2 regions of the Synechococcus sp. PCC 7335 genome follow, and region 1 is predicted to be linked to the other one. Evidence: predicted binding sites of a transcription regulator. Region 1 holds the regulator's gene; the other holds the start of a gene.
What was found. Region 1 encodes HrcA, which represses chaperone genes, less so after heat shock. Its sites were predicted from a motif close to TTAGCACTCNNNNNNNNNGAGTGCTAA; they were not measured.
Positions count from the first base shown of each region.

Region 1 (16,582 bases):
ATCAGCTGCTTGGTCGTCGGCATCGAACTACCGCGATTCTGACAAGCGTGGTGGTGCAAACGGTGCTCGCGTTCGCTTAGATCCGCAGAAGGACTGGAAGATGAATCGTCCAGAAGAGCTGAGTCAAGTGCTGTCGACTCTTGAGAAAATTCAATCAGAATTTAACAGTGCTCAGTCAGGCAATAAGAAAGTCTCAATAGCAGATTTGATTGTCCTTGGCGGTTGTGCTGCGGTTGAGCAGGCGGCTAGAGAGGCTGGCATCGAGATCGATGTTCCCTTTACGCCAGGTCGGATGGATACGACTCAAGAGCTGACATCAGATATCGAAAGCTTTGAGTGGCTAAAGCCAGTCTCGGATGGTTTCCGTAACTACCATGACGAGGCTGTCGGTTATAAGGTGAAAGCGGAACGGATCTTTCTTGATCGCGCTCAGCTGCTGACGTTGAGCGCCCCTGAGTGGACGGTACTTGTGGGAGGACTGCGCGCGCTTGACCAGAATTGGGACCATTCAAAGCACGGGATCTTCACAGATCGGCCCGGTGTCTTGACTAACGACTTCTTCCGCGTCTTGACAAGCATGGACTATGAGTGGAAGCCAGTTGACAATCGCGAGATGATTTTTGATATTTGCGATCGCAAAACAGGTGAAACCAAGTTCACTGCTACCCGCTGCGACCTTATCTTCGGTTCTAATGCGGAGCTTCGTCAGGTTGCCGAAGTCTACGGCGCAGACGACGGCCATGGGCGCATGGTCAAAGACTTTGCCAAAGCTTGGAACAAGGTAATGATGCTTGATCGCTTCGATGTTCCAACTCAGCGACCTGATTAAAGGCAAAACGTAGTCCGAGCCAGCGACAGAGTGATGGTGCTTTTGCCATTCGCTCTATTGCTGGCGATCCGTATCTAAACCAGTATCTGAATAGCTTGCAACTTGCCAGTTCTCGACTAGCGCCTTGCTTCCCTGCCCTAGGGGTCTCAAATTTCACTTAATAGCCAATGCGATCGCCCGCTGTCACAATTCCTAAAACATCTCGGTTATACCGCTCAGCGGCTAGCAGCACCTGAATATTGCGTGATTCGCAAAGCTGTGAAAGCGTTTTCAACTCTTTTGTTGCAGCAGATTGATGTGAATGACCCTCTTCAACCTCAGCCGACAGAGACAGCAGTAGTCGCTGAAAGCCTAGACAAGCTAAACCATAGATTAGCTGCTTGCTAACAAAAGCTTCAGGCCTGCGCGCTTCATTCGAATCACCTGCACGAAAATATCCACCATGGGTATCGATTTTGCCTCTAGCCATCGCTGCTGTCAAAAACAAATAGTCGATAAAGCTAAGCGATCGCTTCTTCAAGCCACAGCTTAGCATTCCTACTTTCTCAGGTTTCCCCCCCTTTAATTCATCTGAAAACTCGTAATAGTCCGTACAGTCAAACACAGTAAATAGCTCTGCAATTGGCTTTTGTTCAGGTTCTAGAATTTCCCGTTGTCGGTGGCTCAAAGGTTTATGACTGAGCGTATATAGATACTCCAAAAAAGACGATACGGCGACCGTTCCCTTTGCGGTTTGATAAAGTACCTGCTTCGGTTCAAATCCACCATCGCCCCGCGCTTGCACATCGCTAAGCTGTTCACCCTCGGAGGCTTGAGCGTCGAAGTTGATGATGCCGTATCTAGGTGTGCTGATGGCTTTGGAATAAGGCGATCGCACCACAACATTACCTAGCCGATAGCCCCCTTCCCTAGTTCTCGCCGGAAAGCTTGCGTAGTTAGCGGCAGTAGAGGCAAGCTTAAGCGCCATATCACCTTCATTACTAAATAAATAGGTTTCCTCAAACCGCCGTAGTGATGAGCTCAAAAAGTTCGCTCGGCCCGAAATAATTGTTTCGGCAGGTATATCAGGTGAGACTAGCATCAGTCGCCCCAGCGAGAAAACGTTACCAATCTTCGAAGAAGGCGCCTTAGATTTGTTCGTAGATCCTAAGCTGCCAATCGATTTGTAATCAAAGACATCAGAGAGAATACGAACGGAGTGAGTGACCACAAACCCACCCATACTATGACCAATAAACGACAGCTTAATGCGATCGCCTGTAGACCAGTCTCGCGCTGGGTCTTCGGCTCGTACAGCCTTGTCAATCTGTCGAATTAGCTCTACTAGATCTGGCACACCAAAGTTACTCGCTCGATACGAATCTCGAAAGTATCCGACTAGCCTTAGTATGAAAAGCGTTAGAACTATCACAACTAAAAGGGTTGATAGAACAACAAGACCAATCATCGCAACTTCGACAGCTAAGGCGATAGGTTGCGCGATCTGATGACGTAGCGTACTGATGATGGCCAAGCTTAAAAGTACAATACCAATCACCGAAACCACCTTTAGAACGATGGGCAGTGAGCGAAGAGCATATCCAAGTTTGTTAGCTAGCGTGTCCGATCCACTGCCATTGATCTGTTCAGAAGGCCATCGATAGCCAATCAACACCAACCCATCTGAGCGGCGATCACAGTTTCTAGTAATGTGATCTCTAATATCCTGGTACCACCCCTTAGTCGCTGTACCTGACGAGCTAGCAGTCGCAAAGGTCCCTAGCCCAGTATTGTAGCCATGTACAATTACCAAGATCTCAGGTGCTTCCTGAGCGCTCAAAAAGGCTGCCATCCGGTTGATATGCTCTTGAGGATCATCGACTTTCGCAACCCCATCTTCTACATTGTTGGGGGCGGTGCTACCTACAAAATAAGCAGGGAAATCTGAAGATGCTGGCGGAATTTCTTCTATAGAAAGCAGGTGCCTTCCCTTAAACGATTGAGTCTGTGTCATAGAAAGTAATTAACCTCACGCATAGACAATAGATACGTTGGATATTTGGCAAAACCTCTTAGCGGCTCTATCTCTTCAATAGCCCCTTCTAGGAACAATACTTTCCTATGAAACTTATATAGAACCTATGTGTGATCTTCTATTCCAAAGGCAATAGTTGTAAAGGATTCAAGCTAATCCTTGAGCAAACGTTACTCTAACTATCCTTAGCTATCGTCTAGCCAGAGATAAAATTTTCCGTGAGAACCAATCTAGCAATCCTGATGCCTAGGGCCTAAATACCAACAACCAATACCTAAGAAAATAGATAAGACCCAAAGCAATGTAGAGATTAATTAACGCTCAAGAAAGCATTAACCTCAGCGGTTGTTGGCATTGCACCTTGAGCACCTGAGCGAGTAACTGCTAGCGCTGCAACAGCATTCGCATAGCGAATCGCTGACTTGAGGGAATCGCAATCTTGGAAAAAGGGAACACCGACGCCTAAATTAGTCTTTTTTGAGGAACAGATTGCTGCTGCCAATCCACCATTAAACGCATCTCCAGCAGCTACTGTATCTACTGCATCAACTACAAAAGCTGGAAATTCAAAAGTGCCCGCTGTGCAAACACAGACGCAGCCCAATTTCCCTAGCTTTATGATCACGGTCTCAACCCCTTGCTGGTGTAGGTTTGTCGCTGCTAAAGTGGCGCTTTTCATATCTAAAACTTCTATCCCTGTCAGCAGTTCAGCTTCAGTTTGGTTGGGTGTTAGTACAGAGATATGCTCACAAAAGTCTTTAGTCAGCTTCCCTTGAGCTGGAGCTGGATCAACAATGACGAGTAGTCCAGCTTCATGGGCTAGCGCTGCTGCCTTTTGCACAGTTTCCAACGGAATCTCAAACTGAAGCAACAATACTTTTGCCCGGTCCAAGTGAGTGACTAGCTGATCTAATTCCACATCGCCCACCTCACCGTTTGCGCCAGAAACAACAACAATCTGATTATTGTTAGGTGCAACCGTAATTAGCGCTGTTCCTGAAGGCTGGCTAGAGCTGATGTTGAGCGATCGCGTATCAATGTTTTCGGCTTGGAGCTGCGATCGCAAACTTTCACCAAATCCATCATCTCCCACCCGGCCCACCATAGCCACATTTGCACCTGAGCGCGCCGCTGCCACTGCTTGGTTTGCGCCTTTCCCACCAGGTACCGTGACAAAGCTAGAACCCGTCAGCGTCTCTCCTGGCTGCGGTAATCTTTCTACCCGCGCTACAAGGTCCATGTTTAGACTGCCTAGTACCAGAATTTCCATTCACTCGCTATCCGTCGTTTCTCTTTTCCCTAAATCTATCGGCGGCCGATCCGAGCTCCATCCCCACCAAACTGAGCCGCACTCGCACTGATAAAACTCTTGATACTTCCGCTTTCGCCCATCGACAAACACAGGTGCTCGTCGATTTATCCAAACGGCCTGGGCTTCTGTGCTGCTAGCTCCACAGCTCGGGCACCCGAACGGCCGAGCGTGTACGGCATCTTTTGTCCAGCTAGGCGGAATCGGGGCAAACGCATCCATGAGTTTAGAGCTCCGTAAGTTATGCTACCCATTACGGTAACGCCTACAGTATGCTGCGTCTATCCGGCCTGGACTTGGGTAGGCCAGATAGAGCAGAATCAAGCAAAGTGACCAGCAGTATGGTGAAATAAAGAAAACATTACAGATGGGATTCCTACAGTGAAAGCCATAACCCTGCTCGGTTCAACTGGTTCTATCGGCACACAAACGCTCGATATCTTGGCGCAATATCCCGATAAGTTTCGATTAGTAGGCATCGCTGCCGGTAGCAATGTCGCCTTATTAGCTAAGCAGGTGATGCAGTTTCAACCAGAAATCGTGGCTATCTGTGATGAAAGTAAACTGACTGAGCTTAGAGAGGCAATTGCATCGTTAGAGCCACAGCCAATCATCGTTTCAGGGGAAGCTGGCATTGTCGAAGTTGCTAGATATGGCGACGCTGAGGCTGTCGTCACAGGTATTGTTGGTTGCGCTGGACTACTACCTACAATCGCAGCTATCAAAGCGGGTAAAGACATCGCCCTAGCGAACAAAGAAACCCTGATCGCCGGAGGTCCGGTTGTGCTGCCCTTGGCCAAGCAGCATGGCGTCAAACTTCTACCTGCTGACTCCGAGCACTCCGCTATCTTTCAGTGCCTTCAAGGCGTTCCTGAAGGTGGCTTACGCACTATTGAACTGACGGCATCTGGTGGCGCTTTTCGCGATTGGCCTGTAGAAGAGTTACCTAACGTCACAATGGCCGACGCTATCAAGCATCCTAACTGGTCGATGGGTAAGAAAATCACCGTTGATTCAGCAACGCTAATGAACAAAGGGCTAGAGGTGATTGAGGCACACTATCTCTTTGACTTGGACTACGACGATATTGATATCGTCATTCATCCCCAGAGCATTATTCACTCGATGATTCATCTTCAAGATACATCTGTATTGGCTCAGCTGGGCTGGCCAGATATGCGTCTGCCACTGCTCTATGCTATCTCTTGGCCCGAACGCATTCCCACTGACTGGAAGCCGTTAAGTCTAGCAGAACTTAGCATGCTTAGTTTCCGCAAACCAGATCATCAAAAGTATCCCTGTATGGACCTTGCTTATGCCGCAGGTCGTGCTGGAGGAACCATGAGCGCAGTACTCAACGCCGCAAACGAGCAGGCAGTGGCCCTATTTTTAGAAGAGAAGATTCATTATTTAGAGATTGCTAAAGTGATTGAACAGGTGTGTGATCGCCACCAAAGCGATCTCAACAGCTCCCCTAATCTAGAAGACATCTTAGCTGTCGACCAATGGGCTCGTGCTGCTGTTACTGAGCTGACAGCCGTGAGTGCTTGATAATAGTTAGATAGAGTGTTCAGATCCGTAAATGGAACGGCGCACACTGAATTTACACTTGTAAAAACCGGCAAGATAGTTGAGGAGATCCGCGTGGAAATTGCATTGACCATAGGTGCGCTAGCGATCGCAGCCGTCGTTTTTTTCTGGCTGGTCGACTTCCTCAAAGACACGCTTAAAGCCACTCTGATTGTTGGCTTCTTCCTACTTGGGCTATGGCTAGCCTTTGGCATTGGCCCGAGCGAAGTTTGGGAAACCCTTAAAGGTTGGCTGCCGGACTTTCTATCTTCCAAAGGCAATCTTTAACTTGAAGACTAACCTCAATCTTCTTGTTGGCTTATGTCATTGGCCTATTTTACTGGCCTGCGAGTATCTAACCCCTTGCGACAGCCAAAGACAACGCGTGCGTGCGAGTACCTGTAGGCTAGTTTATTCAATAGGTTTGAAGGTGATGAACTAAGCATTACCGCAGATGTAATGGCTATAAGAAAACGATCCTTTGTTTCCTCGAAGAGGCTCGCCACAGCCTGCAGGCTCTAATGAGGGTGAAATTCCTAACATCCATAAATCAAACAGCTGTGACTCAGAACGAACCAACCCTCTAAGGGTTCCTTCAAGATCGTTGTTTGTAATCAAATCTCTCTTTAATAAAATAAAGCGTGGTTCGCTTTTCCACTGCGATCGCGCTTCCAAATCTTTTTCTAGCTGCTGTTGAATTTCCCACGCTACTGACACGATTTCAATACCATATACGCTCGGCTGATTACCTACGACCGTCTGAGCCCCTAAGATGACTGGATATATCGATTCTGCTTGGATAAAATCGACAAACCGATCGGCTTGATAGAATTTTAGATGCGTACGATCTAGAACAATTACTAGAGATCCCAAAAAGCTCACACCCAAAACAGTCATTACAAAAGCCCGACCACTGATGTATTGCCTAACCAGCGGTAATTTAATCTGAGCAAACATATGCTCGCCATCTCTAGTCCAAAAAGGAGCCAGCAACGCACCGACTAAAATCACAATACTAGGATAAAAAACAAAGCTGTATCGATGACCACGAGTAATATCGAATCCAGCACCATAACAAATTGCCAAAAAGACTATATTACTCATGATGAAGAATCCACCGATGGCTAGTAATCCTATGTGCCGTTCGGGTTGCTGCCATTGAAGCTTGAAAGATCGCACAAGCCATGGCACAAGCCACGGCACATAGCCAAACAACAACACGACACAAGAAACAACAATCGTCGTCACAGCCACCGGTCCATAGCCACTAGACACGGGTGCTAGAATCGCGTACAGCCAGCCTGCGACTGATTGGGCAACTGGGCTTAACCAAAAGCTAAGATCTCTAGAACCGGTGATATAAGTCGTCTGGGGACTGCCATAGAAATTTAACAGAATCGGTAGCCACAGCAAAATTCCAGCAGAGGTTCCTAGCGCCACAATATAGATCTGGATCCATCGCGATCGCAACCCAGCCCACCTATCTTGACTAAAGTCTCGAACAAGCAAGCACAATAACACCAACCCTTCGACAAAATGAGTAATGGCACAAAAGTAGTGCACCGCCACGCCGAATGAATTAATGACTATCCAACCTAAGACTACCGGCCAACCTATCGCTCGCCGGCCTTCTACCGCTCGAACAGCTAGTACGAAACAACCCAAAGACCCCATCACCGCTAGAATCGCTAGCGTATAGTGCCGGGCCTCTTGAGAGAGAAAGATAGAAAAGGGAGAAACCACCATCAGAGCAGCACATAGCAGGGCCGTTAGCCGATCGCGAAAGCTAATCCAACCAACCCAGTAGCTAACAGGGACAGCGATCGCACCGAAAAAAGCAGGCAAAGCCCTAGCTGCCCAGACAGAAGCATACCCATCCGCTTCGCCTATCAGCCAGTGAAAAAACACCATCCACCAGTGAGCCAAGACAAAGTAAGCAGGTGGATGATTGTTTTCTGCAAGCAGGTAAGTTACGGTGTCTGCTGCCGTTGCGCTAGGCGTGAGACGCAAGGGGCGAACAATCTGTTCTAATGTGATGATTTGATCGGTTGGAATGAGTCTAGAAGAATTGCCAAGGCTGAAGAGTATAGTCGAGATTTCGTCCATCCAGGCAGGTTTGGCGACTAGATAGGTCAGGCGGATCATTAAGGCGATCGCGAATAGTCCTAATAGCCACCGGCCCACATGCCGAACCTTGGTAGCAGATTGAGAGTACGTGGGAAATTCGTCTCCAGCAGAAAGGACTGCAGGTTGACTTATTTTCTCGCTCATGGAATTTGCGCTTTATCTCTATGCTCAGAAGGTAACCATAGCAGCCTAACAGTTTAGAAGAACTGGTAAACTCTCTTGTATGAGTTTTAGTCAGGCTGCTGCTTTATTTAGCGTTATGTTTGTGCTGTCCGCCACGCCAGGACCTAGTGATTTTGCGGTGGTTGCTCGGTCACTAACGGCTGGTTTTCGGCAAGGCATGATGATGACACTAGGCATTGTCGCAGGTGATTTCTTATTTATTGCTTTCGCTATCTACAGCCTCAGCGAAGTTGCCGAATCGATGAGTGGTTTGTTCTCCTCGGTTAGATACATTTGCGCCGCATATTTGGTTTGGCTAGGCGCTAACACACTTAAAGGTGCATTTAATCAAAGTGCATTTAAAGGCAGCTGCGTCAGAGCAACAAACCTATCAGCTTCAAAACGATCTTCTGGGTATGCCAGCTTTTTCAGTGGATTGTTGATCACACTAGGAGACCCGGGCGCAATTCTTTTCTATATGGGACTGTTTCCAGCTTTCGTCAATCTACAAACAATATCCATTCACCAGACATTGCTGATCATGGGGATGGCAGCGCTGATCATAGGCGGTGTGAAAACAACAGAGGCGTATCTAGCAGATAGGGCAAAGAAAGTCTTGGAAGATGTTCGAGTTCAAAGGACCTTGAATATGATGTCAGGCTGTGTTCTATTGGGTACTGGCCTAGTGCTTCTAGTTAAATGATCAAAGGATTGCTAGTCTGGGACAGCATCGACATAGCGCCACATATGCAGGGCTAGATATGACCGATAAGGTGCGAATCGGACCGCTGTGCGAATCGTTTTCCTACGTTTGCTAGTAAGCCTTTCTAACGTCTTCTTGGCGGTGACGTCGCCGTCAGGCCAGATATTCGCATCGGCAAAGTAGAAGATTCCCATCATATCAGCCGTCCACTGACCAACTCCCCAAAGCACAGTGAGACGTTTGGTCCGTTCGGTGTGGTTCAGCGCGCCGAGTTCTTTTGCATCTAACTGATTGGCTCGGGCCGCTTGGGCGATCGCCACCACCGTCCTCACCTTAGCGCCTGACAACCCGCAGCCTCTCAACACAGCTGGATCAACTCTTACTAGGTAGTCGACAAAATTCACGTCTGCTGGCACGCTGGCGACTAGCCGTGCCCAAATCGAAGCAGCTGCTTTGAGTGAAAGCTGCTGTCCCACGACCGTCCGACACAGTTGCTCTACAAACGGCCGATCTTGCTTTGCAACCAGCTCTAACAGGCCATTCTGTTGGATAGCGAAGCTGAGTTCAGGGCTCAGCGTAGAGGCAACCATCAAAAGCTGATGGTGAATATCCTTGATTTCCTCCAGGGGCATCTACTCTACGGGAACATAGTCAAATCCAGTCCCCGAACGACTGCCAGGCACTACCTCTACTAGCTGTGATGGCTGATTGCGATCGCCCGTCGGTAAAAATCTTACTGTCTCAGTTGCCCCAGACGCACTAAAATCAGGTTCCGCCAAGATAGTGGCAACGCCTTCTCTAGTCGCATCCTGGTCAATAGCCGCAACCAGCGTACTGACTGCGTCATAGGCCATCACCGTCCGCCAGTTGACATCACCTCCCCATAGTCGACGAGATTCACTGACAAACCGACTTTGCTCATAGCTGAGAATATGCCACGGCACAGCCACGACTAACCCCTCTGCATTGGCCCGGCCCACATCTAGGATCTTGAAGTTGTACATGTCATCACCACCAATCATCGGTAGCTCCTTTTGGTTGACCGAAATGATCTGTAGAGCAATGTCATTGGTATCCGCCGTCAGCGCCAGCATCACGACTTGAGCGCCTAGCCTCTTCGCCTCTTGAAGGGCTTGCCCCGCACTAAATCCTGGCTGGCTAATATCAAAATCAGCCACCACACTACCGCCGTTACTCAGCAGCTCTGTAGTAAATTCTGACTTCACAGAGCGGCTATAGGCACTGTTGCTATCGAAGAAAACAACGGCCTGCTGCTGATCGATTTCGTTGAGCATGTACCGGGCTAGCGTGGCAGCGGCTAGGCGATCGCTAGGAACCGTGCGAAAGATATAGTCACCCGCATTCGAAATACTCACCGCTGTACTCGTGGGTGAAACCATCGTCAGTTCGCCCGCCTCATACACCGCTGCCGCTGCCAAAGTCGCATCGCTCGTGTAATGACCTACCACACCTAAGACAGAATCGTCTGCGGCCAAACTTTCGGCCACTTCGACTGCAGTTTCTGGATCGCCCCTATCGTCAAGCAATAGCACCTTCAAAGGCGTTGTGCCGCCTGCTTGATTGATTTCCGTTTGAGCTTGGGCCACTCCGCGCATCATCTCTAGCGAAGCATTCAAGGCACTGCCCACCGGGACTACCACTGCAATAGTATGAGCAGCGGCGTTGCCAATCTGGGCGTTGTTGAGATAGATCAAAGATTCTGGATCGTTTGGCTCTGCTTGCAATGCTGCCGAAAACTCTGCCTGAGCGGTCTGAAAATCCTGCTCAGCAAGCGCGTCTAGCCCTCTTTGCTTAGCCGCAGACACTGCCCCGGGCAGCAGTGATCGCCCAGATGAGCCATCAGCACCAGTTACCAGTGAAGCATTGGAGGAATTAGTAGCGCCTGCCTGATCACCTGAAGAATCAGTAGTACCTGTCCCATCGCCGCGCTCTGAAGACACAACAGGACCGGCCCTATCAGTGAACTGATTCACCAGAAACCAGCCGCCCCCACCCAGTAGCGCAGCCGTAAACAGCAGCGCAGCAATTAGAGTAGGCAGCTCATTCTTTTGGGCCATAAGACTGTTTGGATCGACTCTATCTAAACAAAGATGTCTGATTTCTCACATGATACGGGAAAGCAAGCTAAATATTAGCCGAAAGACAATCGCAACGATCACCATAACCCCTCCGGCCATCATCGCGATGACCGCAATCGGCACCCAGCCGCCCCCACCTAAAATAGAATGTAGGGGGCTAAAGAAGGCGATAACCGCAAGGGTTACTCCAGCAATGATGACAAGGTCCATGCCCTCGATCGCTCGCCGCAACTGAAGAGCGACCAGTACAGCTAGCATTGCCAGCCAAGCGCCACCACCGACTAGTGTGGTTCCTAACGTGCTAAGACAGGCGACCGCTAGCAGTCCTCCTTCTACACCTGCAAACGCGGCGTTACCTAAGAACCGAGGCACAGATAGCAGCTGCACGGGAGCGCTAGCAGGTACTACAGGCGGTGAAGACTGCTTCGGATTTGCTGGTGAGCCAACTTTTGGATTGGCGAGTGGAGGGGTAGGCTTGGGCTGGGAAGGAGTGACAGAGACAGATTGAGCAGATTGAGCAGATGAACCCATGATGGCTCTGCCAGTGGCTCTCGCCTGGGGGCTTACTGTCGATTGTGCATTTTTCGTGAGTGCTTCTACGACCGCCGCGGCATTAGGGAAACGATCTCTCGGCTTAGGTTGCAGCATCTTTTCTAGCACCTGTGCCAACCCTGTAGAAATCTGAGTAGACGACTGCCAGTTCCATCGGTTCGACACCGGATCACGTAGCTGATTCGAGTCTCTATCGGTCAGTAGCACTACACACGTAGCCGCCAACGCATACAGATCGGATGTTTGGTCGACCTGGCCACTCATGATCTGTTCTGGCGGTGCATAGTCGGGTGAACAGATTGTGGTTGGGCCACGCCGACCTGCTGTCGGCGTGGTGACCTCCTTTACTGCGCCAAAATCTAGCAGCGATAGCTTACCGTCTTTACCCTGAATGATATTTGAAGGTTTGACATCTCGGTGGATCGCGCCATTGTCATGTACAAAGCCTAGTACATCTAGCATCGCTGCCAGTACTTTCTCAATATCAGGTTCAGAAAATCTACCTTGGCGATCAAGTAGCTTTTCTAGATCGTCTCCCTCAACGTACTCTTGAACTAGATAAAACAGCTCTTCAGACTGGTTGTTCAACGGGTTGGTGACCAGCAGAGGGAAATAAGCATACAGGTTCGGAATTCTCGGATGTTGCAATCCCAATCGCTCTAGCACAATCGCTTCTTGGTTGAACAACCGTTGGGCGGTCGCTAGCTGCGGTGGCGTTAGCGTAACCGGCGGCTGAAATAGCTTCACTACACAGCGCCGTTGCGTTGGCGAATCAAAATCCTTTGCTAGAAAAGCAGTACCAAATCCCCCCTTACCCAACAGACTTACTGGCAAATAGCGACCGCGCAAAATGAGCTCCATACGACAGGCGCTGCAGTACTTTTGAGCTAGGGGATGCGGTAAGTTGGGATTATCGAGGTCCGAAAAATGATTGATCGGCGATGAACACTTAGGACGAGTGCAGTGCAGTTGCATAAAGGAAGGTCACAAAAACTCGACCGCTAGCGACTGGCCTCAGCATCGACTGCGGCTTTGGCCTTATCAGGCACTGTAGCAGATGTTTCCTGAGTAGCCTGTGTGGATTTTTCCTCAGGAAACTCGTCTTCAGAAAATTTGTCTTCAGCGTTGGATTTGCCGTTGACTTTCCCATTAGATTTAACACTAGCCTTCTTGAACTCTAGCGCCCGGTTTGTAAACTGCGGCAAGATTTCTTTGGTAAAGGCCTCAGCTGCTTTTGAGCGATAGCGATTGGGATTAAAAATCACAGAGAGGGTCCGTTTGACTTCGACAGATTCAATCCGGGCTCGATGAATCACACCCATTTGCAATTCTTTTTCAATAGAGGAGGTAGAGGCAAACGCTACACCTAAGCCAGATTGAACAGCATTCTTGATAGCTTCAATCGAGTTTAGCTCCATCTCTACGCGCAGTCTGCGAGTTTCAATACCACCGCGGGCTAATACCTGATCGATCACTTTACGAATAGTGGACTGAGAATCTAGCGTGATGAACTTCAGTTTGTACAAGTCGCTACGGGCAATTGTCTCATTAGTCGCTAGCGGATGAAAAACTGGCATAATTAGCGCTAGCTCATCTTCTGCGTAAGAAGCGATCTCGAGGGAATCTTGCAGTTCTGGGGGGACTTCTCCACCAATGATAGCGAGATCTATTTGGCCGTTAGCAACGCTCCACGAGGTGCGGCGGGTGGAGTGCACATGGAGTTGAACAGCGACTTCAGGGTAGCGCTGACGAAATTGACCGATCATGCGAGGCAGTAGGTAGGTGCCGGTAGTTTGACTAGCACCGATGATTAGCGTTCCGCCTTGCAGGTTTTGTAGATCTTCAATCGCGCGGCAGGTTTCTTGACACAGGCTAAGAATGCGATCACCATATTCCAATAGCAGATGTCCTGCTTCCGTCAGTTGCGCTCTTCTTCCGCCTCTGTCAAACAGGGGGACATCTAGCTGCCGCTCTAGGTTTTGTACCTGTAGGCTAACAGCGGGCTGAGAGACATAGAGACTGTCAGCTGCCCGCTTAAAGCTACCCTCGGCGGCGATCGCCTTTAGGATACGAAGCTGGTCAAGAGTAAAGGGAAGATCAGACATGATGGCGTAACCTGACAACTCAGGAGTCCAGTGAAGGTGAAAACGCAGCGATAGCTAAAATTTAAAACATTACGGTAACTCTCTGAATTTACCAGGTATTGGGGTGTTTACCGCAGTTCTGCTGTATAGCTGAAGGTATCCTTACTCAAATTGGGGATCGCAATCGGTAAACCTCGCCTAAAATGCGCACAGCGAACGGTAAGAGGCTGAAATGATCCTTTATGCTTTAGAGGGACTGGTACTAAAGCGTTCCCATAGATGTTCTATAGGACGTTGCTGTAGATGATGTGTACGTAATAGACATGCGTGGGCATTTCTATTAAGAGTGATCACACCGTAGGTTTATGAAGCTTAACTCCAGGCAGCAAGATATTCTTCGCGCTACGGTGCGTCACTATGTCGACACAGCAGAACCCGTCGGTTCTAAGTCTTTAGCAGATGGATACGATCTCCAGGTAAGCTCAGCAACCATTCGGAATGTAATGAGCGCTTTAGAAGGCTCTGGTTTGCTCTATCAGCCGCATACCTCTGCAGGTCGTATTCCTTCTGACTCTGGCTACCGTAGGTATGTAGATGAGCTGATGATGCCGTCAAAGCCCCTGACGCGCCAGATGGAAACGACACTGAGTAATAAGCTCGATTGGGACGGTATCGCTATGGAAGCGCTGCTTAAAGAGTCGGCTCAGGTACTTTCAAGATTGAGTGGCTATATTGCGCTAGTAACCTTACCCCACGTAGAAGCCTCGACTATCAAGCATTTGAAGCTGGTGCGGGTTAGCGATCGCCAAATTCTATTGATTGTTCTAGATATCTATCACAACCATTCGATCTTACTGCCGATAGATAGCGAACTCGAAGATGAGCCTAAAGATATCGACGCCGAGCTACAGGTGCTTTCTAATTTTTTAACTGACCAGCTGAAAGGCCGCTCTTTACACGATGCAGAGCTAGACTGGTCAAACTTAGATCAGACTTTTCAAAGGTATGCAGAGGCGCTTCAAAGCGCAATTACCGACTTGTCTAGAAAATCACGTGTTCTGCCAAATACTCAGATTTTGATCAGTGGTCTAGCTGGCGCGCTAGATCAGCCGGAGTTTGCCGAACGTGAGCAAATTCGCAGCATCGTTCAACTTTTAGAAGATGGTCGCGATCAGCTTTGGCCTTTGATCGCTGCTCCTCTACCTTCGGAAATAAAATCAGGAAGTGCGCTGACCAATCAGCAAAGGATTAGGATTTGGATTGGCGCAGAGAATCCACTCGAGCCGATGCGTGCCTGTGCGCTAGTCGCCTCTCGGTATGGACATGCGCCGGGGCCCACAGGCAGCCTAGGCGTGTTAGGACCTACAAGGATGCTATATGAAAATGCAGTTGCAGCGGTAGAAGCGGCCGCCAACTATCTAACCGACGCGGTATCAGGCAATCAGGAAGTCTATATCTAAAAGTTGCCGTTCTAAAAGTCGGCCGTTCTAAAAGTCGTTAGAGGGCTGTTTGGGTCTTGATAATAGTCTGGCCGCTAGCACACCGCCTAGAAAGCCAAATAAGTGACCTTCCCACGAGACCCCTGGTTGAGTGGGTAGTACACCCCAGATGATACCGCCGTATAAAAATGCAACCAAGAGCGAGAAGGCGATCGCCACCGCGCTCCGCTCGAAATACCCACGCAGTAGCAGAAAGCCAAAGTAGCCAAAAATAACGCCGCTTGCCCCAATATGACTAGCGGGTGAACCAATCAGCCAAGTTCCAAAACCGCCGACTATCGCTGAAATAATACTTACCCAGATAAAGTCTTCAGTCTCTCGCAGCATGATCAGCCATCCCAAGCTCACCAGTGGCACTGTATTTGCAATCAAGTGCGCAAAATTACCATGCAAGAATGGAGCAAAGAAGATACCGAAAAGACCAGGGAGCGATCGCGGACGAATCCCAAAATTATTTAGCGCACCTCGAAACACCACCTGGTCGACAATCTCTATCGCCCATAACAAAACGACAATGCCAAACAAAATCTTGATCTGTAGCCGGAATTCCTTAGCCATAGGTACTGACAGAGAAAGCTAGGGTAGTCATCAGAAAACTAGAATGCTCATCGACATGCTAACAACGGCAGAGCAGTACAGCTACAGCAGCCCGATCAGGTGCAAAGGACCCTGTCCAGTGACAATCTCTGCCAGCAGCGCCAAAAATCCTAGCATCGCTAGCCGTCCATTCCATACTTCAGCGACTGGCGTCATTCCCCAAGCAGACTTATCTTGCGGATAGATTCGCACCTTCTTCTCCGGCTTTACCAGGTCGGAAAAATGCACAGGTTTGCCGCTTAGGGCCTCCTCAACCATATCCGCCATATCCACCACAAAGCGCGGATAGGTATCTAACGCCGGCACTCGGTGGAAACCCTCAATTCCTCGCTCTTCCGCAATCTCGCGATACTCGATGTCAATCTCTTGCAGCGTCTCAATATGCTCTGAAACAAAGCTAATGGGCACGACAACGAGATCTTTGATACCTTTATTCGCTAGCGCTTCAATCGCGTCTTCTGTATAAGGCTGCAACCATTCAATCGGACCGACTCGGCTCTGATATGCCAGCGTGTAGTCGTTAGGCCGACCCAACGCCTGCATAATTAAATCAGTGCAGTGCTCGATTTCTTTCTGATAAGGATCGCCAAACTCTTCTACATAGCTGACTGGCACACCATGGGCACTAAAGAAGATATGAGCCTCATTAGGGTTTGGTAGCTTATCTAGTTCTATGCGGATCAAATCAGCCATGGAATTTACGTAGCCAGGACGCGCATACCAGGACTCAATCAGGGTGTAGTCGATTGGGGTCAAAGCGGGGTCTTCCTGCCAAATTTGCTCTAGCAGGCGAAAGCTAGAACCGCTAGTGCTGATCGAATACTGAGGATAGAGTGGTAAGACGACCAGCTGTTCGATACCGTCTTTTTTAATCCGGGCGATCGCCTCTTCGGTAAATGGGTGCCAATAGCGCATCCCCACATACACCTCAGCGTCCTTTCCTTTTTCTTTAAGCGCTTCTTTTAGCGCCGACCCTTGCTCCTCTGTAATTCGTCTTAGTGGTGAGCCGCCACCGATCTGCTGATAGTTTTCTTGAGA
Region 1 is NZ_DS989904.1:32,544-49,125, forward strand. It holds gene katG (catalase/peroxidase HPI) at 1-829, shown strand, start outside; gene S7335_RS00150 (alpha/beta hydrolase) at 987-2,822, opposite strand; gene rbsK (ribokinase) at 3,154-4,113, opposite strand; gene S7335_RS00160 (hypothetical protein) at 4,114-4,374, opposite strand; gene dxr (1-deoxy-D-xylulose-5-phosphate reductoisomerase) at 4,534-5,703, shown strand; gene S7335_RS00170 (hypothetical protein) at 5,797-6,009, shown strand; gene S7335_RS25570 (phospholipid carrier-dependent glycosyltransferase) at 6,160-7,992, opposite strand; gene S7335_RS00180 (LysE family translocator) at 8,072-8,713, shown strand; gene S7335_RS00185 (DNA-3-methyladenine glycosylase) at 8,725-9,345, opposite strand; gene S7335_RS00190 (ABC transporter substrate-binding protein) at 9,346-10,791, opposite strand; gene S7335_RS00195 (serine/threonine-protein kinase) at 10,837-12,339, opposite strand; gene S7335_RS00200 (LysR family transcriptional regulator) at 12,366-13,469, opposite strand; gene hrcA (heat-inducible transcriptional repressor HrcA) at 13,814-14,908, shown strand; gene S7335_RS00210 (rhomboid family intramembrane serine protease) at 14,936-15,505, opposite strand; gene hemH (ferrochelatase) at 15,587-16,582, opposite strand, start outside.

Region 2 (16,582 bases), 1.4 Mb from region 1:
TATTTGGATCAAGACGTTACTTAGCAGCGTCTTCTTTCATTTTCTCAGCGGCTTCGATCACCTCTTCAATGCCGCCCTTGAGGTAGAAAGCCTGCTCAGGAACGTCATCTAGCTCGCCGTCAAGAATCATGTTGAAACCCTTGATAGTATCTTCTAGCGTGACGTACTTACCAGACATACCCGTAAAGACTTCTGCAACAAAGAAAGGCTGAGAAAGGAATTTCTCTATCTTACGAGCGCGGGCTACTACCTGGCGGTCTTCTTCAGAAAGCTCATCAAGCCCCAGAATTGCAATGATGTCTTGCAGTTCCTTGTAGCGCTGTAGCGTGGACTGTACCGCCCGAGCTGTGCCGTAGTGCTCTTCGCCGACGATGTCTGGTTGAAGCATGGTGGAAGTAGAATCCAAGGGATCTACCGCCGGATAGATGCCTTTGGAGGCTAATGCCCGTGAAAGCGTGGTAGTCGCGTCTAGATGGGCAAAGGTCGTAGCCGGAGCAGGGTCGGTTAAGTCGTCCGCAGGCACGTATACCGCCTGAATAGAGGTGATAGAACCATCGGTTGTAGAGGCAATCCGCTCTTGCAAGTCACCCATGTCGGTTCCTAGCGTGGGCTGATAACCTACCGCAGAAGGCATTCGGCCTAGCAGTGCGGATACTTCAGAACCGGCCTGTACAAAGCGGAAGATGTTATCTACAAACAGCAATACATCTTGCTTGTTCACATCACGGAAGTACTCAGCCATTGTCAGCGCAGAGAGGGCTACGCGCATGCGAGCACCAGGCGGCTCATTCATTTGACCGTACACTAGAGCCACTTTCGATTGGCTAAGATCGTCGGCATTAATTACGCCAGACTCGATGAATTCGTTGTAGAGATCGTTCCCTTCACGAGTGCGCTCGCCAACGCCACCAAATACTGAAACACCGCTATGCTCTTTGGCAATGTTGTTGATTAGCTCTTGAATCAAAACAGTTTTGCCGACGCCAGCGCCGCCGAATAGCCCAACTTTTCCGCCGCGTCGATAAGGAGCCAGTAGGTCTACAACCTTGATACCAGTCTCAAATACAGCTGGCTTTGTCTCAAGGTCGACAAGCTCAGGCGCAGGTCTATGAATAGGTAGAGACGATTCGGCATCGACAGGACCTTTCTCGTCTACAGGTTCACCTAAAACATTGAAAATTCGTCCTAGCGTTGCTTTCCCAACCGGGACGTTGATAGGACTACCTAAATCCTCAGCTTCCATGCCGCGTACGAGTCCATCGGTAGAACTCATCGAGACCGCACGAACCTGAGAGTCACCCAGTAGCTGCTGCACTTCACAAGTAACCGTAACTTCCTGCCCAGCAGGATTTGTGCCCGTGACTTTAATCGCGTTATAAATCTTTGGAAGTTCGCCATTGGGGAACTTAACGTCTAAAACTGGGCCAATAATCTGAGTGATGTAGCCAGTGTTTGTTTTCTCTGCGGTGGAGACCATTCTGTGCGCCTGTCCTACGTTTTAGCTGATACCGCGCCTAGTTACGATCTAACCAAAGTAACTCCAAATGTAACTTCTTAATAAGATCAACTCGCGCCATACTCAAGATTATCACTAGATGTCAGGCTTTAAAAAATATGAAGTGTGAATGATGAATGACGAATTTACGCAGAGTGTAAGTTCTACTCAGCCATAGGAGCGGACTTATAGAAGCGCTTGCTCTTGTGCCTAGAACTTCGCTATTGGTCTTTATCTTATTGGTCGTTCTCTTAGTTCGGTAACCCGCACCGTCTGTCCCGTTGCATTCATCTCCTCTATTTCGATAGATTAGCACTCGACAGCAGAGAGTGCTAACTCTTGCTTTTAACTTTTGATAGGGCCCTAGCGAAGATCGCAACTGATTACTTTGCTGGGCTTTAATCGTGCCGGCATTAGCATGATTTGCTGAGCCGGGACAAGCACAACATTATTTTGATTCACAGCGGAGAAGTCACAATGGCAGCTATCTCTTTAGGTAAAGCAACACTCAAGCCCTTGGGCGATCGCGTATTCGTCAAAGTCAGCGAGTCGGCAGAGCAGACTGCTGGCGGTATCATTTTGCCTGATGCGGCTAAGGAAAAGCCTCAGGTTGGCGAAATTACAGCCGTTGGCCCTGGCAAAGTAGACGAGAGCGGTAGCCGCCAGTCCATGGATGTGAGCGTAGGTGATAAGGTGCTCTATTCCAAATACGCGGGTACCGAAATCAAGATGGAAGGCGGTGAGTACATTTTGCTTTCTGAAAAAGACATTTTAGCTACTGTTACTTATTAGTTATTTGCCTAGCTAGTTGGTTTCCCCACAGCTACTGGTTCATCTTGTTTTTTCACTAACACTCTTCCCTATCTATAACTATGGCAAAACGCATCATCTATAACGAAAATGCCCGACGCGCTCTAGAGCGTGGGATGGACATTTTGTCTGAAGCGGTGGCAGTCACCCTCGGTCCTAAAGGCCGTAACGTCGTACTTGAAAAGAAATTTGGCTCTCCTCAAATTGTCAACGACGGTGTGACTATCGCCAAAGAAATTGAGCTTGAAGATAACGTCGAAAACACTGGCGTCTCGTTGATTCGTCAGGCAGCGTCTAAGACTAACGACTCTGCGGGTGACGGCACGACAACTGCGACTGTACTAGCTCACGCGATTGTTAAAGAAGGCTTGCGCAACGTAGCGGCAGGTGCAAACGCGATCGCCCTCAAGCGCGGCGTTGATAAAGCGACGGCTTATCTCGTCGATAAGATTGCTGAGCAGGCACAGCCAGTGGGTGATTCGAATGCGATCGCCCAGGTGGGTTCTATCTCTGCGGGTAACGATGAAGAAGTCGGTCAAATGATCGCCAACGCTATGGAGAAAGTAGGCCGCGAAGGCGTTATCTCCTTAGAAGAAGGCAAATCGATGTTCACCGAACTCGAGATTACCGAAGGGATGCGCTTTGACAAAGGCTATATCTCGCCTTACTTCGTGACTGACCCCGAACGGATGGAAGCGGCTTTTGATGAGCCCTATATCTTGATCACTGACAAGAAGATTGCCCTTGTACAAGATCTTGTGCCTGTGCTTGAGCAAGTTGCTCGTGGCGGCCGTCCTTTGCTGATCATCTCCGAGGATATCGAGAAAGAAGCGCTAGCTACTTTAGTGGTCAACCGTTTGCGTGGTGTGTTGAATGTAGCTGCGGTCAAAGCACCCGGTTTTGGCGATCGCCGCAAAGCCATGCTTGAAGATATTGCTATTCTCACAGGCGGTACCCTGATTACCGAGGACGCTGGGCTTAAAATTGACACGACCACTCTCGAGCAGCTTGGCTCGGCTCGCCGCGTCACTATCACCAAAGACAGCACAACTTTGGTCGCTGAAGGCAACGAGGCTGCTGTGAAGAGTCGCTGCGATCAGATTCGCCGCCAGATTGACGAGTCTGAATCTAGCTATGACACTGAGAAGCTACAAGAGCGCTTGGCTAAGCTCTCTGGTGGTGTCGCCGTGATCAAAGTCGGGGCTGCAACCGAGACCGAGATGAAAGACCGCAAGCTTCGCCTTGAAGATGCGATCAATGCAACCAAAGCTGCTGTTGAAGAAGGTATCGTTCCTGGCGGCGGCACGACGCTAGCGCACCTTTCTCCTGGTCTAGAGTCCTGGGCGACTTCTAACTTAGAGGGTGAAGAGCTAGTTGGTGCAATGATTGTGACTCGTGCGTTGACTTCACCGCTGAAGCGAATCGCTGAGAACGCCGGTCAAAACGGTGCAGTGATTGCTGAGCGGGTCAAAGAGAAAGACGCCAATGTTGGCTACAACGCGGCGACCAATGAGTTCGTCAGCATGCTAGAAGCTGGTATTGTCGATCCTGCAAAAGTTACCCGTTCTGCTTTGCAAAACGCGGCTTCTATCGCAGCGATGGTGCTAACTACAGAGTGCATTGTCGTTGACAAGCCTGAAGACGATAAAGCTCCATCAGGTGGTGGTATGGGTGATTTTGATTACTAAGTCGAAATCGGTCGAGCCAGTAGAAAAGTAAAGGAATTTAGCTAGACTAATCTCCTTTTACCAATTCTAGAACCAGGCGGTCTATCTTTTGATGGGCCGCCTTTTGTGATGACGATGCTAGGTTTTAAACAGGCAGAGCTTCTTTTCAAGAACCTTCTGTACGACTTTCCTAAATGATGAAGCTCTTCCCATTTGTGATATGACGCCTGATGACCTGACTGATGCACTGACCGCTAGATTTGGCAAGGCCGCTCAGTATGCGCCCCCGGATGCTTGGCAAGTAGAAACGGAGGAGATGCGGCTGATTGCGATCGCAAATCCGCCGCTTCTAAAGCTCATGACACCAATCATGCCAATTGCGGAGGCTCAGTCATTCATCACTCAAATGCTAGAGGCTAACTTCGATCAGACTCGAGAGGCCCGCTACGCTTTTCATCAGAACGTCGTTTGGGGCGTTTCTCAATTTGATTTTGAGTCCTTGACTCCGCCGTTGCTAGCACGAGCTATTGATCAACTAACCAAAATGAAATCGCAAGGCGCAGAGATTTTTTTCTCTCGTTTAATGGAAGCCCAAATTACTCAGATTATTACTGCCGCTAAACTTCAAGGCCAGTCTCTAGAAGACACAATCAGGACCTTAGACCGCTTCTACTCAGAAGGGGTGATGGGTGAGATGGGCGAGCAAGATTATCAGAATAAGGCAATGACGGCTTGGCGAGCACAGCTAGAGAGGCTTTGGCCTACTGTCGATGTTGATCGGGCGTAGCACTATGAAGATCGTGAAGCAACTAACGAAGCAACAGATCATTGAACAGCTAAAGCAAGACTACGAGAGGTTCCCAAAAGACCAGTCCTATGGTCTCTACGCTGAAGATGTAAAGTTTAAAGACCCAATGAACAAGTTTGAAGGAGTTGAGCTGTTTCGCCGAATGATTGGCTTTATCGACTGGTTCTTTGGGGATGTGCAAATGGATCTGCACAGTATCGAAGCGTCTGCGCCCTCTCTAATTGAGCTGCGGTGGACGCTTAATATGAATCCCCCCGTTCCCTGGTCTTCGAGACTCCATATCCCTGGACGCACGGAGTTATGGCTAAGCGAGCAGAATCTTATTGAGTCGCATGTGGACTATTGGAGTTGCTCACGGTTAGATGTGTTAAAGCAGGTGTTCAAAACAGAAGCTTAATGAGTATAGGGCATCTCGCAACTGTGGTTGTGAGTCGGTACGAGAGTTAAGCCATCGAGTTAGGCTCTTCGCGCTAGCTATAGCTTTTGCCAAGCCTCTGCAGTCTTATCTGATCGCCTTCTATCACTGTATGACCTAACCACTGTTCATCTTGAGCAGGATGATCGCGGCGATAATGACCGCCTCGACTTTCTGTGCGGAAGTTAGCGCTTCTAAGAATGAGCGCTGCGATCGCTAGCAAGTTTCTTACCTCTCCCCAAAGCCTAACTTTTCCGGCACTAACTGAGGGTAGTCTCACAGTTTCTCCAGGCTCGAAGTTCAAATCTTTGCTGATAGAAAGCTGGTCAAATTGCTGCTGCCATTGAGTAATCTGTGCGATCGCCTCTTCCATCAAGGCTTGCTCTCGGCTAATCCCTGAATGGCTCCAAATTAGCTGAGGAATCTCTTCGCGCCATCGAATCAACTGCTTTTGCGAGCTATCATCGACCACAACCATCTTAGCCTTTGCTCTCTCAGCGTTAGTAGCGATAGGAATCGCCGCTTTGTCAGCTAACCGGATACTCCTAAGCTGCGCTCCATACACTAAACACTCCAACAGAGAATTGCTCGCTAGCCTGTTTGCTCCATGAACACCCGTACTAGCGTTCTCTCCCACCGCGTACAAATTCGCGATGGTTGTTTCACTACTAAGTCCAGCAACAATTCCCCCCATCCAGTAGTGTGCTGCTGGAGAGACGGGAATCGGTTGATTGAATAAGTCAACCCCCCACTGTTTGCAAACGCGAATAATATTAGGAAAGCGATACTGAATTCGTTCTGGCTCGATAGGGCTAAGGTCTAAGTAGACAACTTCCGTACCCCTATTTTTCTGCAAGTGAGAGAAGATTGCTCGACTGACTACATCACGTGGGGCCAGCTCCCCATCTGGATGATAGTCAAAAGCAAATCGATATCCTTCGCTATCTAGTAGATGTGCGCCTTCACCTCTGACTGCTTCACTGATCAAAAAGTGCGGCGCTTCTGCTTTTGTAAGTGCAGTTGGATGAAACTGAAAGAATTCTAGATCTCTAACACTTGCCCCTGCTCGCCAAGCCATGGCCACCCCATCTCCTGTACTAGCTTCAGGATTAGTCGTTTGTGAAAAAACCTGGCCACCGCCGCCTGTTGCCAGCACAACCGCCTGCGCTGGTAGCCAGCGGATATCCGATGCTCCTTCTCTGTTGATTTGGGAAAGACAAACTCCTTTGCAGACACCTGCTTCTATCCACAGATCTAATGCGAAAGATTGATCAAAGACTTGTATATTCTTTTGACTTAGTACTCGCTGGGCCAGCGTTAGGACGATTGCGTGTCCGGTCGTATCTGCTGCGTGCAAAACTCGTTTGCGAGAATGCGCAGCTTCTAGCGTCATCGCTAGTTGCTGTCCGCTACGGTCGAAAGCCACACCTAGATCAACCAAAGAATTTATACATTGCCGAGCTTCCTCGACGAGTAGCTCTACCGCCTCAGGCTCACAGAGCCCAGCGCCTGCTCTTAGCGTGTCATCGATGTGTAAGGTAGTTGAATCATCAGGTGCGATCGCGGCCGCAATTCCACCTTGGGCCCAGTCACTTGCTGATAGCGCCAGTGTGTCTTTAGTCAGCAGGCCTACCTTAAGATGCGTTGGCAGACACAGCGCTGAATAAAGCCCAGCAGCACCACCGCCTACAACCAATACATCGAAGCCCATTGTCTTGGAAGAAATTGCCAACAAAAAACGCTCTCATAAGTGGCAGCTGAGTGGCAGCTCGAGCTGTCTTACTCTATCAGTCACAATACTTCAAAAGGCAAAGCCTTCAGCCGAAGTTGGCTAAAGGCTTCAAAGGGATGGTTCAGTGGTAAGAGATAGCTCTGACTATAGTTAGTCCATCACCTAGGCGTTACTTATAGACACCGTTGTTGAATCGATCTGCACCCTCTACCAGAGCAGGAACCGGATCAGAGATTGTAAAGATGTCCATATTCTTCTGAAGACGATCTTTCTCAACTTCTCTCAGACCAGGAATATCCAAGATGTCCTCTATAGAATCATAAGGTGCGTTAGAAACCACCTTGCCTGCAATGGTTGGATATAAACCGCGGTGCTTGCGAAAAGCAGCAATATTAGTGTTGTTCACGTCAATTTTACTGCCGTATGCGGTAGCTAGTTTGTCGTCTACAGTGTTACGCAAGTCCTTTCCACCGGCGTTGGCTAGTAGCGTGATGCCGTTAATTTGGCCGTTGGCAAAAAAGGCTGTATTGCTGTTGGAAGGCGATGCCATAGCTGACAGCGAAGATCCAGAGAGCATGAAGCCCTGGACAATCATCAGTGTGATACCGAAGACAAGCCATCTACCCAATGCTTTTCTGATTGCTAGTTTCATCCGCTCAAAACCTCGTTTTAAATATACTCTCAGCAGCTTTACTATGAGGATATCATTTTTGCGCGGATCTCTAGAGAGACACTGTCTTCTAATAGCCATCTAATGCCCTATATAGCCAGTCCCTTATGAACTAGTGCTCTATATGGCCACTGATTCTTCGTAGCTGGGCTCATGGCTAGCAATGAAGCTTTCTAGATCGCAAAAGGCGCAACCGTAAGTGACTACCCTCTGCTCATATCCCTTTAGCTCGGTGGCATAACGTTTAAAGGTTTCTTCGTTAACGCCTATTTGCGCTAGTGCTTGATAGGTCGTCTCACCCACCGATAGATCTAGGCCCAAGTGCTTAGTCGAACTCTCAAATCGAAAAGCCGCATTCACCGTATCGCCTAGGGGGGTGTAGTCGGGGCGATCGCGGCTACCTGCATTCCCGACCATGGCATAGCCAGTGTTGAGTCCAGCTCCAATGCGCAGAGGCAAGGGCAAGGAAAATTCTTTATGGAGCTGCATTGTCATCTGATTAAGTTCGCTGATGGCTTTGGCAATTTGCAATATGGACTCCGGTGTCACCTCTTGGGTGCCATGAATCCAGACCGCCATCACCGCATCGCCAATATACTTATCAACCCAGCTATCATGCTTGCCAAGGATTTCTCCGGCGTAACGAAACCAAGTGCCAATTACTGCAGATAAGACTTTCTCGTCAAGCCGACGGGCCATAACGGTGTAGTCGCGAATGTCGATGACTAGTACCGAAATTAACTTGCGAATGTGAAGAGTAGCGGTGGCACTATGGTCCTGAACTTGTTTGTCATCGCAATCTAGATCCGGTTTGGCGATCGGACAGTAGAAATTGAGTTCAGTTTGTCCGAAGGTGATTGCATCGCCATCGCGCAAGGTAACTGGCACACTTACGCGGCGACCATTGAGAAAGGTCCCGTTACGACTCCCTAAGTCGATGAGATAAAACTCACCCGTTTCCATGTATTGCAGCATGGCATGGTTACGCGAGATCCAGCGATCGCACAGCACAAAGTGATTGTCCTCACTACGACCCACTGTCCAGCACTGATTGCCAGCTAATAGCATCGGCCGCTGCTTGCAGTCTTTTTTCAGGACTAAGTAGGGCCCAATCTCGGTGGTAGGCTTAGAAGTTGCCACAGCTACCAATAAATAACTTTTCTTTGAAGACACACGAGCTGATAGGAAAATCTATCCAACCCCGGTCACTCGAGCCCCAGTCACTTAAGACCTAGTCACTTAAGACCTAGTCACTTGAGCCATGGTTGTTCGGGGTTTGACTACCTAGGCTTTGGTCACTTAAGCAAGTCACTTAGGCATATCACTTAGGCAAAAATAGCAGCCACAAAAAATAGGCTATCTACCAAGATAGTACTTAGCACCGCACCACTGAAAGCCCACCACTTAGTGCTATTCGATCTTAACGGTATAGTCCCTAGCATGACTAATAGAGACAACAGCACAATCGCGCTGCCTACCCCCTGGTAGGTTCCCATCCGCATCAGGGCGCTGTGTAGAATCCTGCCTGCTTGGTCAGGTGGATTTACCATGAGCGCTCGCCAGTAAGGAATTAGACCTACGCAATAGAAGTATAGGTCTGTGATCGCTGTACCCAGGAGCGAACCCAAGTAAAAATAGTTGCCGATTTTTGCTTTTCCGTAGCGCAACAGAATCAGCACCATCGGCAGACCTAAAGCCTCTATGGGCAGATGGACATATGGGTCCCACCGAAACCAGCCCCAATAGACCGCTCCGGCTAACCAGGTCCAACTAAACCCAATCATCAAGTCTCCCCAAAGCTGGGTATTGTCTTTTTGTAGTAGCTTCCAGCCTATGAATAGCCAGATAGCACTCATCAGTAAGCTGACTTGCGGAACTAAGCGAACTAGGGGGGCTTGAACAAAAACCGGAACGGCGACTAAAAAGGCGGCAGCCGTAAAAGCCTGAACGCGAGTGCGACTAAAAAGGCTAGCAATTCTATACCGTAGCTGGCTGCCCGCTCGACTAGCCGTAGGCAGACTAGCTGTAGGTAGTGGTCTGCGTAGCGACACAACAGAATCATCGTCACTCTTGCTCAGCCGGTTGCTTAATGAGCTGTTGACGCTACTTTTATTAGAAATCTGCAAAGTCTCAATATCCTTGACTTGTGGCGTGATTGTTTGGAGAACTTGCAAGGCTTTTCTGAGATTGATTAACCATTCTTAACATAGCACGATTTATCCTAGGCTGTGGCTATGCTGCTGTGCTCCAAAATTAGGGTTGTCTTAAGTCAAAGGTTCTATAGCAGTCTGTAGTCGGCGTTTAGTATTCTTGGTGGCTACTCTCAATGACTACAATCTTCGCCAAATGAAGCTAATTGCTACACGTATGTATTTTATCTCTGTAGAGCTTAGCGGTGAAGCAGTGAAGTTGCCCGTTAACTTAATGCACTCTTTACAGAGTTCTTTCAAAATCCTCCGATTGGGGGAACGCTTAGTAGTTATAGAATATCGCCGTGACTACTAGCCGTGACTACGTGACTACTAGTAGGAGGACGTACTTGAAACGATGGCTTGGGTCATTTGGTTTTGGCATTAGCTTTGGCATTAGCTGTAGGAGCTTTCGATTGCCCTAATGAACGTCTTATCAAGGGGTCCAAGCTAGCGTATGTGCGAGATTCAAGCTAGCGTATCTCAGCGCCCTATCTAGACAGGTATCGCGAGATAAGTCTTGATTAAGCGCTGAAAGTTCGAGCGTCAAAAGTAGACAAAATAGATTGCAGGTTGAAATCATACATGCTGATACCAGGAATGCTGCTCTGGATGATGACGGCCTCGGGAGCCACTGACCAATCAATGACGCTGATTCGAGCTGTTGTGATTGGGATTGTCCAAGGGCTAACAGAATTTTTGCCGATTAGCAGTACAGCTCATGTAAAAGTCGTGCCGGTTGTGCTCGGCTGGGGCGATCCGGGGGTATCGTTTACGGCAGTGATTCAGCTGGGCAGCGTTGCCGCGATTCTTTGGTACTTTTGGAACGATCTGTCTATGGTGACAGTGAATTTTCTCAAGGCGCTGTTGGCAAAGCGCTTTGGCTCGCTTGAGTTTCGATTGGGTTTAGGTATTCTGCTAGGAACGTTGCCAATCGTGGTAGTGGGCCTGTATCTAAAGCTGTTTGTCCCTGGCTACGAGGATTCAATCGTGCGTTCGACATCAGCGATCGCCATCACCTCAATTGTAATGGCGATCTTGCTGGCGATCGCAGAACTACTGGGTAAGCGCAGGCGTGATTTTGGCAAGCTAGGGCTCTTTGATGGTTTGCTTGTGGGCATTGCTCAAGCCTTTGCGCTGGTTCCTGGGGCCTCTCGCTCTGGTTCTACGCTGACGGCTGGGCTGTTCATTGGTCTCAAGCGGGAAACGGCGGCTAGATTTTCTTTCTTATTAGGAATGCCAGCAATACTACTATCAGGGCTAGTGTCTATCACAGATGTTGTCGGCGCTGATAGTGCCGTTGCCTTAGTGCCTTTATTAGGGGGCTTAGCAGCGGCGGTAGTATCGTCTTATCTAGCGATCGCCTGGCTAATTGATTTTTTAAAAAAGCACAGTACTTGGGTCTTCGTCTGGTACCGTCTTGCGTTTGGTGCGGTGATTTTGATTGCGATCGCGCTTGGAAGATTGGAGAATATATAGCTCAAGGCTGTATACACTGACACCATATGGAAATGGAACTGGCACCATTGATAAAACGATATTTGTTCGCTACCGCCTATGAAAACCACCACTCTTTCCCCTGCTAAAGTCACCAGCGTGGTCTCAGGCTCGATTGCTGAAGAGATTGGATTTGAAGCGGGCGATCGGCTGGTCTCTGTGAACGGGCAGCGCCCTAGAGACTTGATCGACTACCGATTTTTGTGCGCTGATGAAGTTTTAAACTTGGAAGTGATAGACGCAAAAGGCGTCTCGCATCAGATCGAAATCGAAAAGGATTTTGATGAGGAGCTTGGTTTAGAGTTTGAGACAGCGCTATTTGATGGACTCATTCAGTGTGTCAATCGCTGTCCGTTTTGCTTTATCGATCAGCAGCCACCTGGAAAAAGAGAGACGCTGTATCTAAAAGACGATGACTACCGACTGAGCTTTCTATATGGCAGCTATCTGACACTGACTAACATTCCACCTGCCGAGTGGGATCGGATTGCTCAGCTGCGCCTGTCTCCTCTCTATGTTTCGGTGCATGCGACTGAACCGGAAGTGCGATCGCGTTTGCTCAAAAATGACAGAGCCGCTCAGATTCTAGATCACATCCGCTGGTTCCAATCGCACCGGCTGCAGATTCATGCCCAGGTCGTTGTTTGCCCTGGGATTAACGACGGTCCCCATCTAGAAAGAACCCTAAAAGATCTCGCCGCTTTTCATACAGGCGATGTCCCTACGGTCATTTCTGCTGCTGTTGTTCCGGTCGGGCTTACCCGCTTTCGCCCAGACCAAGATGAACTAGTTCCAGTGACGACTGCCAAAGCGCAGGAAGTGATCGATCAAGTTACGGCTATCCAGGCCGATTTCCAAGCCAAGCTAGGGACTACTTTTGCTTGGCTAGCCGATGAGTGGTTTCTGATGGGACGGCGATCGCTGCCTCCTGAACATCACTATGAGTCTTATCCGCAAATTGGTAATGGAGTAGGTTCTATTCGATTGTTTCTTAAAGAGTTTGATCAGCTTGCTCAAAAGTTACCGGCAAAGGTCACTCCGCCGCGTAAGGTTACCTGGGTGGTTGGTAACGCTGTTGAGCATGCCTTTGCGCCGTTGGTTGATCGCTTAAATCAGGTCGATGGTCTGAGTGTGGATATGGTGGCTATCAACAGTGACTATTGGGGGCAAGAAATCACCGTAACAGGGCTACTGACTGGCCAGGATGTCGCTAGGCACTTGAGTCGAAGAGCCCTAGGCGATTATGTTCTGCTGCCTACCGTGATGCTCAAACAAGGCGATAGCCAGCGCCCAGAAGACACTTACTTTCTCGACGATATGTCCCTACTGAGCTTAGAAAATGAACTAAACTGTTCAGTATTATCCGTTGCAAGTCTATCAGAACTCATAGATGCCTGCTGTGGATCTACTCCTAGCTATATGCCTTTGAGTAGGGTGGCTATGTCGGCTAAGCTTAACCAGGTCATCGATCCCCACTTATTGAATTAGTTAGTTTTATGCGCTATCTCCAATCAGCTGCATTCTTCTTGTTAGCAGCCAGTAGTTCGATGTCTTTTCTACCTAAAGCTGCTATTGCTGCCTCGGAAGAAACGCCTACGAATAATGATTCGCGGCTAGAAGATCAGCCTCAAGATGCCACAGTAGGTAATTCGCTCGGGCTCGCTCCGCGCGCACTGTCTGAGTCCTCTGCGAGCGAGAACGTTACACTCACTGCTCAGCCTACTGCTGGCACAGTCCAGAGTGATATAGTACCGAGTAGCATAGTACCGAGCATAGAGCCTGCTGCCCCAAAATTTTCCAAGCTCCGCGATCGCCTGCTCGGAGACTCCGCTCAGCCGCTGCCTATAGAAGTACGCAATCGACGACAGGCCATAGAATCAGAGCTTTCTACTCAGACTCGCTGGGCTCAATCTGCTGAAAGTAGTGATCTAGAAATCAAGTCATTAGCCAAGCTAGACACTAGGCTAGAAGCTGGCGCGAGCTTTTCAGAAGCGGTTGCTCAGGCGAACACTACCTCTGAGATCGAAGCTGATGAAGATGGTAATGGTCTGCCTACTTTGGAGTCACCCATTCCAAGGCCCCCCCTGATCATTGAGTCCATCCCAGCGCCCCCTCCCACAACCCCAGATTCTGAGACGGAGACACCCTCAGAGATACTAGATTCGGAGACTCTAGACTCAGAACTCGGTGCGCCCTCAGAGGCATCAGGCCGTGAAATCGACGTAGTCCCTGACAGCTTAACTGCCGATCCTAATCCACTAACTTTTCCAACTACAACAGAAGAAGTCTCAATCGAAGAAACGCAAGTTATCACCTTAGAACAGGCTGTAGAGCTGGCCTATCGTAATAACCAGTCGCTTCAGGCAGCTTTACTGAGCCTAGAGCAGGCCACTGCTGCAGTTAGAGAAGCAAGAGCCGCTCTTTTGCCTGGTATAGACGTCACTGCCAATGCCATCACTCAAGAAAGTACTCGTGCAGATTTTTTGGAAGAACCAAGCGGCATAGATACGCTAGTCAGCGGCTCAACTGAAATTAATTACGATGTCTTTACTGGCGGCGCGCGCCGTGCCAGCATCCGAGCCGCAGAACTCCAAGAGGAAATTAGTACGCTGGCTGTAGAAGTTCAACAGGAGGATATCCGGCTGACTACTGCCAATGCCTATTACGATCTGCAAGATGCGGGTGAACAAATTCGGATCAACCAGTCTTTCCTAGAAGAAGCCGCCCGTAACCTTCGCGATTCTAGACTTAGACAGGAAGTGGGCGTAGGTACTCGGTTTGATACCTTGCGCGCCGAAGTTCAGTTTGCCAATGCGCGCCAAGCGGTGATTCAAGCTCAAAGTCAAGAGCGGATCAATCGCCGGGCGATCGCTCAGGTGCTCAACTTGCCCCCAACTGCTACTATTGCCACGACCCCAGTAGCCGTCGCAGAAAACTGGCCCTTAGACTTAGAAGAAAGTATTGTACTAGCCTTTCAAAACCGCGCCGAACTAGAGCAGCAGCTATACCAAGCCGATCTTAGCGACGAGCAGCGAAAAATTGCGCTAGCGGCAATTAGACCTTCTGTTCAGCTATTCGCAAACTACAGCGCACAGACGTTTATTAATGATAACGATGGCGTCACAGATGCCTATTCTTTTGGTGCTCGCTTTGTCTGGAATCCCTTCGACGGTGGGGCAGCGCGTGCTAGTGCTAGACAGCAGGAAATTGCTAGTCAAATTGCTGAAGAACAGTTCAGCTCGAACCTAGACGAAGTTCGATTTGACGTAGAGCAAGCTTTCTTTAATTTGCAGGCTAACCAAGAGAACATTGCTACTTCAGAAGTCGCTGTTGTGCAAGCAGAAGAAGCCTTGGCACTAGCTAACTTGCGACTACAAGCGGGTGTAGGCACTCAGCTAGACGTCCTAAGTGCTCAGAGCGAGCTGACAGAGGCTGAAGCTAACAACGTGGCGGCCATTTTGGGCTATAACCGGGCTTTAGTCGCGATAGAACGCGCAATTAGTAACGTCAGCGCACTCTAGCTCGGCTCAGGTGACTACTTCTATTTTTCCCCAAGCCACTTCTGCTAGCCAGCGACTGGGCGCTAAATGTCAGTGAACACTTTCTCCTGACATAGCCGGTCGATGACTTGCTCTGCCGTGAGTAATCTTTTGAGAACAACTTGACCGATAGCGGGCGCTGTGGCCTCCTTTGGTTTCACTTCGATCATCAATATTGATTCTTCTACCTGATAGAGCCGCAGGTTGTCGCCATCTTCTTGAATATAGAGTGATTGACGACTGACATAGGGTTTCCGCTTCCAGGCAAGTTCGTTCCAAAGACCGCCAAACTCCCAAACTCTACCAGTCGTCCAATTTTCAGAAAGGAAAAAATATTTCACAGCGTCCTTATCAAAAAGTAGTTATCTGCTCAAATGCATTTCGAGCATTGGGCTTGAAACTGTGCGGATTCATTATGACCAGAAAGGTTCAACCTTTGTCAAAAAAACGCTCCTGACGAGCAAAGTAAGCGCGCATCCTTACTTTGCTATATCTGCCGTGATAGGCTAGCCGGAAGCATTGGATAGGGAAGTGACAGCGATGGCTATGCAGGTGGGTTTAGTTTTTGGCGGACGCTCTGGTGAGCACGAAGTATCGATTCGCTCGGCAGGTGCGATCGCCCAGGCCCTGTCCATAGACGAGAACCAAACTAAGTACGCTGTAGTGCCTATTTTGATTCATAAAGATGGCAGTTGGGAAAGTGGGCAAACCGCTCAGCAAGTCTTGGCTTCTGGCAAACCTGCCATGCAGGACGAAGGCCCTATTGGGGAGTTGCCCTCTGCTGCTAAACCTATCAAACGTCTGCCTGACCTGTCGGCGCTAGGCCATATCGATATTTGGTTCCCTGTTATCCACGGTCCAAATGGAGAAGACGGCACGCTTCAAGGCCTATTTGAAGTGCTAGAAGTGCCCTACGTCGGCTGTGGGGTACTTGGGTCATCATTGGGGATGGACAAGCTTGCCTCGAAAAGCGCCTTTGCTCAGGCCGGGTTGCCCCAGGTCAACTATCGCGGTGTCTCACGCGCAGAAATCTATTCCAACCCCTGCATATTTCCTAAGCTCTGTGATGGTATAGATGAAGCACTGGGTTATCCCTGTTTCGTTAAGCCAGCAAACCTAGGCTCCTCTGTGGGTATCTCTAAAGCAACCAATCGGCAAGAGCTGGAAACCGCCTTAGATCTAGCAGCTAGCTATGATCGACGGGTGATTGTAGAAACTGGCGTGGTTGCCCGTGAAATAGAGTGCTCAATTCTGGGCAATGACAACCCCAAAGCCTCAGTGCTGGGTGAGACTAGGTTTAGCACTGACTTTTACGATTACGCAGCGAAATACACCGAAGGGGGAGCAGAACTATTGATTCCTTCCCCGGTGTCGGACCAGGTGCGCGATCGCATCCAAGAAATGGCCATTGCTGCCTTTCAAGCGATCGATGGCTCTGGCCTTGCCCGAGTAGACTTCTTCTATATCGAAAAGACAGATCAGATCTTGATCAACGAAATCAACACTATGCCTGGATTTACTGCAACCAGTATGTACCCCATGATGTGGGAAGCCTCTGGCATCAAGTTCTCTGATTTGGTAGACAAGCTAATTCAGCTAGGATTAGAGAGAACAGCTCATACGTAGTGCATTCGCTAGTTCCTATGCTCAAGCTCAAATCCCTATACGATATTGATTTTAATCTTTGGATAGAAGATCAGGCGGCCGCGCTTAGAGCAAAGCGGCTAGAAGACTTGGATGTAGCTAACCTGGTAGCGGAG
Region 2 is NZ_DS989904.1:1,388,004-1,404,585, forward strand. It holds gene atpD (F0F1 ATP synthase subunit beta) at 17-1,477, opposite strand; gene groES (co-chaperone GroES) at 1,973-2,287, shown strand; gene groL (chaperonin GroEL) at 2,368-3,993, shown strand; gene S7335_RS06225 (hypothetical protein) at 4,193-4,759, shown strand; gene S7335_RS06230 (DUF2358 domain-containing protein) at 4,764-5,177, shown strand; gene nadB (L-aspartate oxidase) at 5,251-6,906, opposite strand; gene psbU (photosystem II complex extrinsic protein PsbU) at 7,097-7,579, opposite strand; gene S7335_RS06245 (adenylate/guanylate cyclase domain-containing protein) at 7,718-8,737, opposite strand; gene S7335_RS06250 (DUF3120 domain-containing protein) at 8,923-9,771, opposite strand; gene S7335_RS06255 (undecaprenyl-diphosphate phosphatase) at 10,372-11,265, shown strand; gene S7335_RS06260 (TIGR03279 family radical SAM protein) at 11,344-12,771, shown strand; gene S7335_RS06265 (TolC family protein) at 12,831-14,804, shown strand; gene S7335_RS06270 (hypothetical protein) at 14,867-15,163, opposite strand; gene S7335_RS06275 (D-alanine--D-alanine ligase family protein) at 15,369-16,448, shown strand; gene S7335_RS06280 (DUF29 domain-containing protein) at 16,466-16,582, shown strand, end outside.
Region 2: groES (co-chaperone GroES) is a predicted target of HrcA. The motif match lies at 1,805-1,831, and genes of this name have one in related genera.